Regions from separate parts of the Streptomyces sp. NBC_01591 genome, predicted to be linked through region 1. Evidence: riboswitches for the same ligand, from Rfam matches in the RefSeq annotation. Region 1 holds a riboswitch; the other holds the start of a gene.
What was found. Region 1 has a riboswitch for S-adenosylmethionine ahead of OG978_RS35275 (hypothetical protein). Riboswitches for the same ligand answer to the same signal wherever they lie in the genome.
Positions count from the first base shown of each region.

Region 2: linked by a shared signal. The riboswitch ahead of OG978_RS11670 (aminotransferase class V-fold PLP-dependent enzyme) and the one ahead of OG978_RS35275 (hypothetical protein) in region 1 are both predicted to bind S-adenosylmethionine.

Region 1 is NZ_CP109327.1:7,609,500-7,617,328, forward strand. Features, by position in the region: gene OG978_RS35245 (GtrA family protein) at 1-292, opposite strand, end outside; gene OG978_RS35250 (SAM-dependent methyltransferase) at 528-1,352, shown strand; gene OG978_RS35255 (SAM-dependent methyltransferase) at 1,474-2,307, shown strand; gene OG978_RS35260 (hypothetical protein) at 2,377-2,610, opposite strand; gene OG978_RS35265 (cytochrome P450) at 2,852-4,165, shown strand; gene OG978_RS35270 (cytochrome P450 family protein) at 4,162-5,424, shown strand; SAM riboswitch class IV at 5,474-5,583, shown strand; gene OG978_RS35275 (hypothetical protein) at 5,632-6,039, shown strand; gene OG978_RS35280 (DUF4232 domain-containing protein) at 6,090-6,626, opposite strand; gene OG978_RS35285 (hypothetical protein) at 6,575-7,249, opposite strand; gene OG978_RS35290 (cytochrome P450) at 7,492-7,829, opposite strand, start outside.
Region 2 is NZ_CP109327.1:2,499,613-2,507,441, reverse strand. Features, by position in the region: gene qcrC (cytochrome bc1 complex diheme cytochrome c subunit) at 1-415, shown strand, start outside; gene qcrA (cytochrome bc1 complex Rieske iron-sulfur subunit) at 412-1,464, shown strand; gene qcrB (cytochrome bc1 complex cytochrome b subunit) at 1,461-3,110, shown strand; gene trpD (anthranilate phosphoribosyltransferase) at 3,234-4,298, shown strand; SAM riboswitch class IV at 4,384-4,501, shown strand; gene OG978_RS11670 (aminotransferase class V-fold PLP-dependent enzyme) at 4,676-6,088, shown strand; gene OG978_RS11665 (Lrp/AsnC family transcriptional regulator) at 6,171-6,452, opposite strand; gene OG978_RS11660 (rhomboid family intramembrane serine protease) at 6,449-7,201, opposite strand; gene OG978_RS11655 (hypothetical protein) at 7,365-7,607, shown strand; gene OG978_RS11650 (NYN domain-containing protein) at 7,644-7,829, shown strand, end outside.

The DNA.
Region 1 (7,829 bases):
GCGCCCCCGTGGTGAACGCATAGCTCACGGCGACCGTCACCCCCGACCGGAGGTGGACCCCCCACCCCTTGCGTTCGCTCTGGAAGGAGATCCGTCGGTGCAATTCGGTCGCGACGACCGTGGAGACGACGGTGACCAGCGCGTTCGCGACGGCCATCGGTATTCGCGCGCTGAGCAGCACGACCGCCGCGCTCGACGCCAGTCCGACCCCGCCACCACACACGACGAACCGTACGAAGGCCGCGACGAGAGGGCGAATGGCGCGCGTCTGCCGACGCGTTGGGGCGGTCACTGGTGGGCCTCCGGGAAAGTGAGGGTGGGGAACGGTGATTCGATTCCACCCCAGAACCTACGGAGTCGGCGTCGTTCGAGCGACCCGATAAACCCCGACTTGAGTGGGGGACAACCCGGAAACAACCCTGGGCCGACCACGGGAGACGCGCTCTGTGACGTATACGGCCATAACTCTCGTGACGCCCAGGTAGGTTAAGGCCATAGCTTGATCACTTTCGCGTCCGGAGGTCTCCATGAGTGAGCATCAGTCGTCCGTCACCCCTCCCGCCCAGCCGGTGTCGGACCGGATCGACACCACGAGGCCTCATTCCGCCCGCTTCTGGAACTACTTCGTGGGCGGCAAGGACAACTACGAGGTCGACCGTGAGATCGGTGACCAGATCAAGACCTTCTTCCCGGGGCTCGTCGACGTGGCGGTGGCGGGGCGGCAGTTCCTGCGGCGTTCGGTGAGCCACCTCGTGGAGGAGCGGGGGGTACGGCAGTTCCTGGACATCGGGACAGGTCTGCCCACCGCGGACAACACCCACCAGGTGGCCCAGGACATCGCGCCCGAGTCGCGCATCGTGTATGTGGACAACGACCCGCTCGTGCTGACGCATGCCCGTGCGCTGCTGACCAGTTCGCCCGAGGGTGTCACCGATTACATCGACGCCGACCTCTACGATCCGGACGCCATCCTGGCCGAGGCGGCGAAGACACTCGACTTCGACCGGCCCGTGGCCCTGATGCTGCTCGGCATACTCGGTCACGCGGGCGACTTCGCCAAGGCCCGCGAGGTGGTCGGCCGACTGATGGCGGGGCTGCCGGTCGGCAGCTACCTCGTGATATACGACGGAACGCGTACCAGCGAGGGCATGATCGCCGCGGAGAAGGCGTACATCGAGAGCGGCGCGGTGCCGTACTACGTGCGCGAGCCGGACGAGATCGTCACGCTCTTCGACGGGCTGCGGATCCTCGACCCCGGCTTCGTCCGGCTCAGTGAGTGGATGCCCGACGCCGACAGCGCGACCGTTCCCGCGGATGTGGACGCCTTCGGGGGGATCGGCGTCAAGGAGTGAAGCGCTCCCGAGCCTGATGCCTGTTGCGGGCCGCCGGGATCATGGATGCCCGCGCGGCCGGCCGGGCGATGCTGCAAGATGCTGAGGCAGGAAGCCGATCAGTACCAGGGGGGAGTGCCGTATGACAGGGTACGGATCCGGTGCGGACCGCATCGACACCACCAGGCCGCATCCCGCGCGGGTGTACGACTGGTTCCTCGGCGGGAAGGACAACTATCCCGTCGACGAGGAGCTCGGCAGACAGATCGCCGGGCTCTCGCCGGACACGAAGCGCATCGCACGCCACAACCGGTGGTTCATGCACCGTGCGATGCGCTGGCTCACGGGGGAGGCGGGGATACGGCAGTTCCTCGATATCGGCTCCGGCATTCCCACCGAGCCCAACCTGCACCAGATCGTCCAGAGCGCGGCTCCCGACGCACGGGTCGTGTACGTGGACAACGACCCCATCGTCCTGGCCCACGCCGAAGCACTGTTGAGCGGGACCGCCGAAGGAGTGACGGCGTACCTCGACGCCGATGTGCGGGAGCCGGAGAGGATCCTCGAACTCGCCGCCGACGTGATCGACTTCGACCGGCCCGTCGCGCTCTCCCTCATCGCTCTGCTGCACTTCGTCGGCGACGGCGGCGAGGGGGAGGGGAACCGCGAGGGGGCGTACGCCCTGGTGGAGCGGCTGGTGGAGCAGCTCCCTGCCGGGAGTTTTCTTGTGCTGTCACAGCTCACCGGTGACTTCGACCCAGAGAATGTGGAAAAGGGTGTGGCCTCGTACGCGGCGGGCGGTGTGACGCTCGTACCGAGATCGCATCGCGGTGTCAGCCGGTTCTTCGACGGGCTGGAAGTGATGGAGCCGGGCCTCGTCCAGGTCGTCGACTGGCATCCGGAGCTCAGCCTCGGCGGGCTTCCGGTGGAGACGCAGCCGGTGCCGATCTACGGTGCGGTCGCCCGCAAGCCGTAGCGGGGCGGGCGCAGGGGCCGAGGACCGTCCGGAGACGGCCCCCGGCCCCTGCACTGCCGGGGTCGTCGGCTACTTCCGCAGCTCGACCGTGAAGCCGCGCCCGGTGGAGACGGGCGGTGTCTTGATCTCCGTGATCCCGGTCGCGGGGTCGGTGAACCAGCCGGAACCGGCCGCGGCGAACTCCGCCGCCGAGTTCAGCCGGTGCAGGCGGCTGTGGTCCATGACGACCTGCGACGGTGCGTTCTTGCCGTGCACGGTGAGATCGTACGAACGGGCGGACACCTTGCCCTCGTAACTGCCCACGCTCGCACCGATCTTGAAGGCAGCGCTACGGGCAGTGTTCGGTGGCGCTTCGCGGCCGGGTGTGGCGCATCCCCGCCCTTTTGATCAATCGTGATCAGAAATCGGGCCATCCGGATCGGAAAAGTGGCGAGAACGGTCGCGAATAGTGCCTGAAGGCTCACCGAATTTCCCTATAGTGAAGCCGCGTTGATCAACCGACCACCGCAACGAGCGAAGCCTTCGTCACAGGAGATTCCGTACGATGACGACGCCCGCATCCGCGGTGCCCGAACGCCCGTCCGTGTCCCCGGCGACCACCGCCGGACGCTGTCCGGCAGGTGCCGGTGTGTCCGCCGTGCCACTCAGCGGACCCGAGTTCCACACCGAACCCCATGCCGTCTACCGCGCCATGCGGAGCGAACACGGACCTGTCGTGCCCGTCGAGCTGCCCGGCGGGGTTCCGGCCTGGCTGGTCATCGGCTACCGCGAACTCCACCAGGTCACCAGCGACGGCGGGTTGTTCCCCAGGGACGTCGGGCTGTGGAACCAGTGGGGGAAAATCCCCGAGGACTGGCCGCTGTTACCGATGGTCGGCCGCCCGATGCCGTCCATCTACTTCACCGCCGGGGCCGAGCACCGGCGTCACGCCGCGATGGTCGGGCAGGCGCTGGAGGAGGTCGAGCACTCCGAACTCCGCCGGGACTGCGAGGAGTTGGCCGATCGCCTAGTCGACGGGTTCTGTGACCGCGGCACGGCGGACCTGATCGCCGATTTCGCCATTCCGCTGCCGGTGCTCGTCCTTGCCCGGCTGGTCGGATTCCCCGATGCGGACGGGCCGCGGATCGCCGAGGTGCTCAGGGATCTGGCCGACGGCGGACCGGGCGCGCAGGAGGCCCATCTGCGGTTCGGCGAACACATGCAGCGGCTGCTGGCGGCCCGGCGGGGCGCGCCCGGAAACGACGTGACCTCGCGCATGCTGGCGTACGCCGGGGAGTTCACCGACGAGGAGTACGTACTCGACCTGATGGCCATCACGGCCGCGGGGCACCTCACCACCGCCGACTGGATCGGGAACTCGCTCCGGCTGATGCTCACCGACGACCAGTTCGCCGTCGCGCTCACCGGTGGCCGGCACAGCGTCGCCGAAGCCATGAACGAGGTGCTCTGGGAGGAAGGCCCGACGCAGATCCTCGCCGGTCGCTGGGCGGCCCGCGACACCCGGCTCGGAGGCCGGAGCATCCGTGCCGGGGACATGCTGCTGCTGGGCCTGGGCGCCGCCAACGCCGATCCGCACATCCGGCAGCACCTCTCGGCCTCGGGAGGACCGTCCGGCCAGCGCGGCAACAGCGCCCACCTGGCGTTCAGCCATGGCGAATACCGCTGCCCCTTCCCCGCGCAGGAGATCGCCGAAATCATCGCCCGCACCGGGATCGAGGTGCTGCTCGACCGGCTCCCCGACCTGGAACTGTCCGTTCCCGTATCCGAGTTGGTCCGGCGGCAGTCCGCCTTCCTGCGGGGGATGACCGCATTGCCCGTCCGCTTCGCCCCCGTCCGTCCGACAGGAGCCCCGTCTTGAACTGCCCGCACGCCGCCGCCCGGGAAGCCGCTTCGAGTGGCGGGGTCGTCGTCATCGACCCGCTGGTCCAGGACCTGGACGGAGAGACGGCATGCCTGCGTGACGCCGGTCCGCTCGCCAGGATCGAACTGCTCGGCGTCCCCGCTCTGACCGTCACCCGGCACGCCCTGGCCCGCCGACTGCTCGTCGATCCCCGCCTGGTCAAGGACATCGATGTCTGGGGGCTCTGGCAGAGCGGCGAGGTCACGTACGAGTGGCCACTGATCGGCATGATCGACGCCGGGCGTTCCATGTTCACCGTGGACGGTGCCGAGCACCGACGACTGCGTACCAAGACCTCCCAGGCGCTCACGCCGCGTCGGCTGGAGGAAATACGCCCGGAGATCGAGAAGTTCACCGCGGAGTTACTCGATGCCCTCGCCGAACAGGGCGAGAGGAGCGAGAACGGTGTGGTCGACCTCAAGTCCGTGTTCGCCCAGCCGCTGCCGATGCGGGTCGTCGGCATGCTGATGGGCGTGGACGAGGCCGAGCACCCCATGCTGATGAAGCGGTACAAGGCGTTCTTCTCCATGCTCACGCCGCATGAGGAACGCCTGGCGCTGCTCGCCGAGTTGGACGTGTTCTACGCCGCTCTCGTACGCGAGAAGACCGCGCATCCCACCGACGACCTCACCAGCGCGCTCATCCTTGCCGAGGAAGGCGGCGAACCCCTCACCGAGGAAGAGGTGGTGGGCAATCTCAAGGCGATGGTGGCCGCCGGGCACGAGACCACCATCGGGCTGATCCTGAACGCCGTACGGGCCCTGCTCACCCACCCCGACCAGCTGAACAGGGTCCTCGACGGTGAGATCCCGTGGGATACGGTGATCGAGGAGACCCTGCGCTGGGACACCCCCACCACCCATCTGCTGATGCGGTTCGCCACGGAGGACATCCACGTGGGCGACGACGTGATCGCGAAGGGCGAAGGAGTGGTGATCTCCTATCGCGCCATCGGCCGTGACATCGAGCAGCACGGGACGGACGCCGACGCCTTCGACATCACCCGGCCGACCCCGATCCGTCACATGACCTTCGGTCACGGCCCCCACATCTGCCCCGGAGCGGCACTCTCCCGCGTCGAGGCCGCCATCGCCCTGCCCGCACTGTTCGCGCGCTTCCCCCGGCTGCGGGCGGCCATCGCGGACGAGGAGGTCCGCAAGCTGCCGGTGATGACGCAGAACGACATGGAGGCCTTCCCGGTCCTGCTGCACGGCTGAGACCTGACCACCCGTCGGGCAACGTCGTCCGTGGGATACGGTTCTCGCAGGTCATGAGTTCCAGTGCACAGCCCCGGCTGACTGGACGGCACCCCGCTCCGCTGCGGGTGCTCCGGGTGACGACCGGCCCCGTACGCGGCGTATGGGGAACAGCGGACCATCGGGGCAGAGCACCTGGGGTCCATGACCTCGGGAAGGCGAAGAACCATGCTCCCCCATCTCATCCAGAACGACGACTGCCCCAGCCACGGCCCCGGTCACCACGTGCACTGGATCCATGCCAAGAAGTGCCACCAGGAGCCCGGCCAGGCCGTGGAGCTCCTGCTCACCTCCGGTGACGTCGGCGCCGACGGCTGGATCGAGCTGCGTCCCGCCTTCGACCACGCCGACGACCTGCCGAAGGTGTGGACGCATGCTCCGGCAGCCCTCACGGAACTGCTCACGGAGCACCGCGGACGTGTGTTCTGGCTGCCACGGTGGCACGCCCTGAAGCTGGTGGACTCGGCCGGCCGTGCGACTGCCCTGGTCAACGCCGGTTTCGAGGGCGGTCCGCTCTGCGCGACGACGGCTCCCGACCCGCGGCGGACCGCCGACGGGACGACCTACGGCCTGTAGGGCCTGTCCGGCGGACCTGCGGGGCGCGGCCTACGTTCCGTAGCCGCCCGTCAGCCCAGCGTGTCCGCCAGTGCGCGGTCCGCCGCGGCGCGCGACTCCTGCCACAGCGTGGTCACCGGCACCCACACATGGACTCCCTCGGGCATGCCTACGGTGGCCGCGCCGAAGGTGACACCCAGATGGGAGGGGTCTGCCGCCACGGACAGGCTGCCGACGACGTGGCCCTCGGCGGCCGCCGGGTCCGCGGTGCGTACGGCGGCGTAGGCCCGCTCGCCCGGGGACAGTACGTAGGGACCGCTCTCGGCGGGCGGTACGGTCTCGGCGGAGCCGTCGAGGCCCCTGAAGGTGATCGTGGGGATCCGGTCCATCATGCAGGCCCTGGCGCCGTTGTTGATGACGTCGATATGGGCGACGTTCCGCTGTCCGCCGGGTGCGGCGTGCACTTCGAGGGCCTTCTCCTGGCAGGTTCCGAGGCGGCTCGCGGTGCCGGCGGACGCGGCGTCGGCCGGTGCCGATGCCGCGGTGCCGGTCAGTGTCAGGGCGGCTGCGGCGGAGAGCGCGGCGGTGAGAGCGGAGCGGAGACGCATGGTGTTTCTCCCGTTGGATCGACAGCCTGCGGGTGCGGCCGGACGGCCCGTCGGCCGGGGCGGCCGACATGGACAGTGTGAACCGCATGACCTGATCTCCGCGACAGATCGGACATATCGGTTCGGTATGTCTGGTGCTGGGACGGGCCGCGCATCTGGACCAGGACGCGCTCCCCGGTTGCTGTCGAGCCGTCCCGCTTCGCGCGACCGCGGGTCCGCAGGACGAGAGCGGTCACCAGCAGCGCTCCCGTGACGAGTGCCGCCAGGAGCGCCACGGCCCAGATCCATGCGTAGTGCTCATAGGCCCAGCCGCCTGTCCGGTCATGGTGTTTGGGGCTCGGGCCCATCATCTCCACGCAGGCCGTGCCGAGCAGCATCAGCAGTGCGAAGCTCAGGACCGCCGCGACGGCCCTGAGCACCGAACGGGCTCTGCCGGCCGCCCGGTTCATCGTGCCGACCGATATCGCCCCGGCCATGAACGTCACCGGTATCAGCGCGCCGACAGCCACGGCGAAGCCGTAACCCCCACCAGGGAAGCTGTCCCGCGCCCACCTCCACAGAACGGTGCCGCCGAGTGTGGATCCGACGGCCGGGACGACGAGGCCGATCACCACGGCCACCATGCAGCCGCAGCCGAGCACGGTGTCCCGGCGGCGGCCGGACGGAGCGGCGGACCCGCGCGGTGGGCGTGCGGTGTACGCCGGCGAGCCGGACGCGGCCCTGCGCCGACCGGGCTTCCTGGAAACCGCCCACAGGTTTCAGCCTCCTCGGCCGGGGACCGGGCCGACGCGGACGGCGTGCGGCGTTTCGGATCGCAGCGCAGCTTACGGGGCGGGGGAGAGGGGGGCCGAAGCGGTCACCGGCCTCACCGCGTGCGGATCGTCGCCCTCACTTCCCGGTCCGGTTGCAGCGTGAGCGACGGGACCGGCTCGATGACGCCCGGGTCCACGTCCAGCTCGAAGCGGCGTGCCAGCACGGCCAGGATCAGCACCGCCTCGACCATCGCGAACCGGGTGCCCAGGCAGACCCGTGGGCCGCCGCCGAACGGGAACCAGGCGTACTCCGCGATGTCGTCGCCCGCCTCCGGATCCCAGCGTTCGGGGCGGAACTCCTCCGGCTCGGGGAACCACCGCGCATCGCGTTGCGTCACCCACTGGCTGGTCCACACCCGGGTGCCCTCCGGCATCGGAACACCGCCGATCC
Region 2 (7,829 bases), 5.1 Mb from region 1:
GACCAAGAAGCAGGTCGACCCCGCGGGTGCGGACATCGCCAGGGGTGGCGACCTGTTCCGTAACAACTGCGCGCAGTGCCACAACTTCACCGGTGAGGGCGGCGCGCTGTCGAACGGCAAGTACGCGCCCAGCCTTGAAGGCGTGGACCCGAAGCACGTCTACGAGGCCATGCAGACCGGCCCGCAGAGCATGCCGTCCTTCCCGGACACGACGATGCCCGAGCAGCAGAAGCGGGACATCATCGCGTACGTCCAGACCGTGAACAGCGCCCAGGCGGAGAACCCGGGTGGTCTGAAGCTGGGTGGCCTGGGGCCGGTCAGCGAGGGTCTGTTCGCCTGGATCTTCGGGCTCGGCGCACTGATCGCAGTTGCCATTTGGGTCGCGGCCCACACCGCTAAGGCCAAGAAGTCATGAGTAGCCAAGAGATTCCAGACGAGAACCTGCCCGCTGAGCAGGAACCCGCGCACGGCGCGGTAAAGGTCGCGGACGACCCGTTCGCCGACCCGGGGCTGCCGGCCCACAAGCCGCGCATCCAGGACATCGACGAACGGGCCGCGAAGCGCTCCGAGCGCGCCGTCGCGTTCATGTTCACGCTGTCCATGCTGGCGACGATCGGCTTCATCGCCTCGTACGTCATCTTCCCGGTCGACAAGATCGTGTACATCTGGCCCTTCGGCCACGTGAGCGCGCTCAACTTCTCCCTGGGTCTGACCCTGGGCGTGGCCCTCTTCACGATCGGCGCCGGCGCCGTCCACTGGGCGCGCACGCTGATGTCCGACGTGGAGGTCGCCGACGACCGGCACGCCATCGAGGCCGAGCCCGAGGTCAAGGCGAAGGTCATGGCGGACTTCGCGGCGGGTGCCGAGGAGTCCGCGTTCGGACGGCGCAAGCTGATCCGCAACACCATGTTCGGCGCGCTGGCCCTGGTGCCGCTCTCCGGCGTGGTGCTGCTGCGCGACCTCGGTCCGCTGCCGGAGAAGAAGCTCCGTACCACCCTGTGGGCCAGGGGCAAGCAGCTCATCAACATGAACACCATGGAGCCGCTGCGTCCCGAGGACGTCGCCGTCGGTTCGCTGACCTTCGCCATGCCCGAGGGCCTGGAGGAGGACGCTCACGACTTCCAGAACCAGATCGCCAAGGCCGCACTGATGATCATCCGCATCGAGCCGGACGACATCAAGGACAAGCGCGAGCGCGAGTGGGCCCACGAGGGAATCGTGGCCTTCTCCAAGATCTGCACCCACGTCGGCTGCCCGATCAGCCTGTACGAGCAGCAGACGCACCACGTGCTCTGCCCGTGCCACCAGTCCACCTTCGACCTCTCCGACGGCGCCCGCGTCATCTTCGGTCCGGCCGGTCACGCCCTTCCGCAGCTGCGGATCGGTGTGAACGCCGAGGGCAACCTCGAAGCGCTCGGTGACTTCGAAGAGCCCGTCGGTCCTGCATTCTGGGAGCGCGGATGAGTACTGCGACCACGAACACATCTGGTGCTGCCGCACCGGGCAATCGCAAGGCGCCCGCCGGTGAGCGGGTGGCCGACTGGGCGGACGGCCGGCTCGGGATCTACTCCCTGGCCAAGGCCAACATGCGCAAGATCTTCCCGGACCACTGGTCCTTCATGCTCGGGGAGATCGCGCTCTACAGCTTCATCATCATCATCCTCACGGGTGTGTATCTGACGCTGTTCTTCGAACCGAGCATGGGCGAGGTCGTGTACCACGGCTCGTACGAGCCGATGCAGGGCATCCGGATGTCGCAGGCCTACGCCTCGACGCTGGACATCAGCTTCGACGTCCGCGGTGGTCTGCTGGTTCGCCAGATCCACCACTGGGCCGCGCTGATCTTCCTGGCCGGCATGTTCGTGCACATGATGCGCGTCTTCTTCACGGGGGCGTTCCGCAAGCCGCGTGAGATCAACTGGCTGTTCGGCTTCCTGCTGTTCGTGCTGGGTATGTTCACCGGCTTCACCGGCTACTCGCTCCCGGACGACCTGCTGTCCGGTACGGGTGTCCGCTTCACCCAGGGCGCGATCCTGTCGACGCCGATCGTCGGCACGTACCTCTCGATGTTCCTGTTCGGCGGAGAGTTCCCCGGTCACGACTTCGTCGCCCGGTTCTACTCGATCCACATCCTGCTGCTGCCGGGCATCATGCTCGGTCTGCTGGTGGCGCACCTGATCCTGGTCTTCTACCACAAGCACACGCAGTTCGCGGGTCCCGGCCGCACCAACAAGAACGTCGTCGGCATGCCGCTGCTGCCGGTGTACATGGCGAAGGCCGGTGGCTTCTTCTTCCTGGTCTTCGGCATCATCGCCATCATCGCGGCGATCGCCACGATCAACCCGATCTGGAACATCGGCCCGTACCGCCCGGACCAGGTGTCCACCGGCGCCCAGCCCGACTGGTACATGGGCTTCGCCGAGGGTCTGATCCGAGTGATGCCCGGCTGGGAGATCAACCTCTGGGGTCACACGCTCGTCCTGGGTGTGTTCATCCCGCTGATGGCCTTCGGACTGGTGCTCGGGATCATCGCCGTCTACCCGTTCGTCGAGTCCTGGATCACCGGGGACAAGCGCGAGCACCACATCCTGGACCGCCCGCGCAACGCCCCGACCCGGACGGCCTTCGGCGTCGCCTGGATCACCGAGTACGTCGTCGTCTTCATCGGCGGTGCCAACGACCTGTGGGCCACGCACTTCCACCTGTCGCTGAACGCCATCTCCTGGTTCGTCCGGATCTTCATCTTCGTCGGCCCGGTCATCGCGTTCGTCGCCACCCGGCGGATCTGCCTCGGCCTCCAGCGCCGCGACAAGGAGAAGGTGCTGCACGGGCGCGAGTCCGGCATCATCAAGCGCCTGCCGCACGGTGAGTTCGTCGAGATCCACGAGCCGCTCGGCCCCGAGCAGCTGCACACGCTCACCGCGCACGAGCAGTACAAGCCGGTCGAGATCGGCCCGACGGTCGACGAGAACGGTGTCGAGCGCAAGGTGTCTCTCCTGCAGAAGCTGCGGGCCCGGCTCAGCAAGGGCTACTTCGGCGAGAACAACCAGATCGCCAAGCCCACCGTCGAGGAGTACAAGGAGATCACCAGCGGCCACGGTCACCACTGATCGCCTGAACTGATCGCCACAGCAGGAGCCCCGTCCATTCGATGGACGGGGCTCTTTGCTGCCCCTGGCGCTCGATAGGGTGGAGGTGATCCCTTTTACCGGCTGTGGACCCAGGAGCGGACCATGAACGTTGTGACCCCGATCGGCGGCGACAGCGTGGCGGACCGTTCCTGGCCCGGTGTGCTGAACCCCCTGATGCGCGGCGAGAACCTCACCGCCGACGACACCGCGTGGGCGATGGACCGCATCATGAGCGGTGACGCGTCCGATGTGCAGATCGCCGGATTCGCGGTGGCCCTGCGTGCCAAGGGCGAGACGATCGACGAGGTGTCCGGCCTGGTACGGGCGATGTACGAGCACGCCAACACCATCCACGTGCCCGGTCGTACGGTCGACATCGTCGGCACCGGCGGCGACCTCGCCAAGACGGTCAACATCTCCACCATGTCGGCGGTCGTCATCGCCGGCACCGGCGCCAAGGTCGTCAAGCACGGCAACCGCGCCTCCTCGTCGGCGAGCGGTTCCTCCGACGTGCTGGAGAAGCTCGGCGTCAACCTGGACCTCAGCGCGCAGCGGGTCGTCGAGGTCGCCGAGGAGGCGGGCATCACCTTCTGCTTCGCGGTGAAGTTCCACCCCGCACTGCGTTACGTCGCCAGGGCCCGCAAGGAGCTCGGCACGCCGACGACGTTCAACATTCTGGGGCCGCTCACCAACCCGGCCAGGGTGCGTTCCCAGGCCGTCGGTGTCGCCGACCTGAAGATGGCGCCGATCGTCGCCGGTGTCCTTGCCGAGCGCGGCAATTCGGCGCTGGTCTTCCGCGGCGACGACGGCCTGGACGAGCTGACGACGACCGCGACCTCGCGGGTCTGGGTGGTCCGGGACGGAACGGTGCGCGAGGAGGCGTTCGACCCGCGCGACGTCGGCCTGGAGCTGGTGCCCGTGCAGGCCCTGCGCGGTGCGGACGCCTCGTACAACGCCGACGTGGCCCGGCGCGTGCTGGCCGGTGAGCGGGGGCCCGCCCGGGAAGCCGTGCTGCTCAACTCGGCGGCGGCCCTGGCGGCTCTCGACCCGACGGACGACACGCTGAACGAGCAGCTCGCGGCCGGGATCGCGAAGGCCGCCGAGTCCATCGACTCGGGGGCGGCGGCACGCGCGCTGGAGCGCTGGGTGGCGGTCAGCAACGCCTGAACGGGCGGAAATGTGGCGCAGGGGCGCAGTCCGGATCCTGGACTGCGCCTTGCGCGTTTTCGTACGTATGGCAAGATGCTGGGCAGGTCATGAGTGACAGCGACTACGGCCCCGGCCCGCTGTCCGGCAACCCTCCGTCCGTGGCGGGGTGCCCCGGGTGAAGACCAGGCCGTAGGCAGCGAGGTCTGCGGCAAGCGCGGGCCCCTCGGCATCTGTGAATGCCAACCCCCGGGGTCCTGGTCCCTAGGGAGTCTCTTGTGAGCACGCGAATGCGATAGGGCCTTCGGCCCTCTTCCGCACACCCTCTTTCTCTTTCCGCTGCGCTGCCGCGTATCCGCCGGCGCATGCGTTTCGCCTGCCTCTTACGGGAGTTCGCCATGTCTGTCTTCACCGCTGCCGCCGACCAGTCGCTTTGTGCCCCTCTGTCGGTTCTGGGCAGGGATGTGACGGTTCCGCTGGTCACGGGTGGTGAGGTCACCTACGCCGCTCTCGACTACGCCGCCAGCGCCCCCGCGCTGCAGCGTGTCTGGGACGACGTCGCCGCGTACGCCCCGTACTACGGCAGCGTCCACCGCGGGGCCGGCTACCTCTCGCAGCTCTCCACGGACCTCTTCGAGAACAGCCGCGCGACCGTCGCGGAGTTCCTCGGCTGCCGCGCCGACGACCAGGTGATCTTCACCCGCTCGACCACCGACTCGCTGAACCTGCTGGCCGCGGTCGTCCCGGCCGACTGCCAGGTTTTCGTCTACGAGACCGAGCACCACGCCTCGCTGCTGCCGTGGCGCGACGCCCGGGTGACCTACCTGAACGCCCCGCGCACCCCCGCCCAGGCCGTCGAGACGCTGGAGCGGGCGCTCGCCGACCGCGAGCCCTACGGCCCCGCGCTGGTCTGCGTCACCGGCGCCTCCAACGTCACCGGCGAACTGTGGCCGGTGAAGGAGCTGGCCGCCGCCGCGCACGCGCACGGTGCCCGGATCGTGCTGGACGCCGCGCAGCTCGCCCCGCACCACCCCGTCGACATCGCCGAGCTGGACGTCGACTGGGTCGCCTTCTCCGGACACAAGCTGTACGCGCCCTTCGGCTCGGGCGTCCTCGCCGGCCGGGCCGACTGGCTGCAGCGGGCCGAGCCCTACCTCGCGGGCGGCGGCGCCTCGCGCAAGGTCGCCCGCCGCACCGACGGCGGCGTGGACGTCGAGTGGCACTCCACCGCTGCCCGCCACGAGGCCGGCTCCCCCAACGTCATCGGCGTGTACTCCATCGCCTCCGCCTGCAAGGCGCTCACCGAGGCGGGCTTCGACAACCTGGTCGCCCGGGAGCAGCACCTCGTGGGCGCGGTCCGGGCGGGCCTCGCCGAGGTTCCCGAGGTCAAGGTGCTCTCGCTGTTCGGCGACGACGCCCCGCGGGTCGGCGTCATCTCCTTCGTGGTGGAGGGCTGGAACAGCTCGCACTTCGCCGCCGCGCTCTCCGCCGAGTACGGCATCGGGGTCCGCGACGGACTCTTCTGCGCCCACCCGCTGGTCCGCACCCTGCTGGGCAGCGACCCGCAGGAGGTCGGCGAGTGCGGCGCGCCCGAGGCCGAGCCGGGCGAGTTCCCCCAGTCTCGAACAGGCTCGACCGGGGGGACCCCCCTGCTCAACGCGATCCGGGTGAGCTTCGGCGCCGGTACGCCGGACGAGCACATCGAGCGTTTCGTCCGTGCGGTCAAGGAGCTCGTGAGCAAGGGCGCCCAGTGGAAGTACCGCACCGAGGACGGCCGCTGCGTCCCGGACCGGGGTGCGGCGCAGCTCTGACGGCACACAGCACTTCGGCGGGGGACGGGCAGCCTGTGGGCCCGTCCCCCGCCGAAGTGCTGCGCGGTGGTGAAGTGCGTACTCAAGCGTCGAGGCCGATGGCGAAGGCGGCCTCCAGGTCGTGCTGCGAGTAGGTACGGAACGCCACATGCGTGTCGGTGGCCTCGACGCCCGGGATCTTGCTGATCCGGCCGGGGATGACATCGGCGAGATCGTCGTGCCTGGGCACCCGGACCATGGCGATCAGGTCGTACGTACCGGTGACCGAGAAGACCTCGCTGACACTGTCCAGCGCGGCGATGGCCTCGGCGATCTCGGGAATCCGGTCCACGCTGGTTTTGATGAGCACGATCGCGGTGATCAAGGCTGGCTTTCTCCCTCGGTGGCCGTGGCTGGTGCCTTCACTCTATCCGTACGCCGGTAACGCCCCCAGGCGTAGAGGAAGCCGAGGGCGAAGCCCACCACATGGGCCAGATAGGCGACGCCCGGCCCCCCGCTGCCCGCGCCCTGGACCGCCAGCCACTGCAGGACGAACCAGAAGACCAGCACGATCCAGGCGGGGAAGCGCAGCGGCAGGAAGAAGAGGAACGGGAACAGGCTGGTGACCCGGGCCCTGGGGAACAGGTACAGGAACGCCCCGAGCACCGCCGAGATCGCCCCGGACGCGCCCACCAGCGTCTGGTCGGACGTGGCGTGCGCGGCCGCGTAGGCGACCAGGGCGAGGTAGCCGGAGATCACGTAGAAGAAGGTGAACCCGACCCGGCCCATGCGCTCCTCGGTCATCGCCCCGAACACGTACAGGAAGAGCACGTTGCCGAGCAGATGCAGCCAGCTGCCGTGCACGAAGAGGGCGGTGAGCGGGGTGAGCAGGGCGTGTGCGGAGCCGTCCCACAGCTCACTCGGGATCACGCCCCAGCGCTCGAAGTACCCGGCCTGGGCGGCGAGCAGGGCGTCGGCGGTTCCGGGGACCGGGTTGAAGCCGGACAGCGGGCTGATCACGAAGACCAGGGAGCAGGCCGTGATCAGGGCGTGGGTCACCAGTGGCCCACCCGAGGTGACCGTCCGTAGCAGTCCGCCGGTCAGCCTGCCGGTCACAGCTCGCCGATCGATCATGAACAGAGCATGACGCAAGCGGAGGGAACGGGACAGACCGCCTCGCCGTGTCGGGCGGACGCGGTGAGGCCGTAGGGTTACGGAAGGACATCCGCAGTTCGACGGCGCACCGCGAGATCCTTGAAGCAAGGCAGCACGAGGCTCGACGAAAGAGGACGCAACGATGACGACGGTTCCCCAGCCGACCGACGGGACTCGCTGGCGCTGCACGCTCTGCGGAAATCTCACGCGCTTCGACGTGACGCGCTCCTCGAAGGTCGTCGAGTATGTCCATCTCGACCTGGCCGGTGAGTCCAGCGTCGAGGAACGCGAGGTGGTCAGTGAGACCATCGAGTCGGTGCGCTGCCGTTGGTGCAACGCGGTGGACCAGATCGAACTGGTGGACAGGCCGGGTGCCGACTCCTGACGGAGCCGCGCCCACAGACATTTGGGGTGACGGATGGTGGAGCAGCCCGATAGCGGCGCCGAGTCGGCCGAGGCGGCCGACGACGCCGTCGAGGCGCTCGACCGCCCCCTGCCCGAAGGCGTACGGCGGCGGGTCGTCGCGCTGGTGTCGGACGCCTTCGGCGGCCTGACGGTCACCGAACTCCCGGCCCAGCTGCGCCAGTACGCCCGTTTCACCCCGACC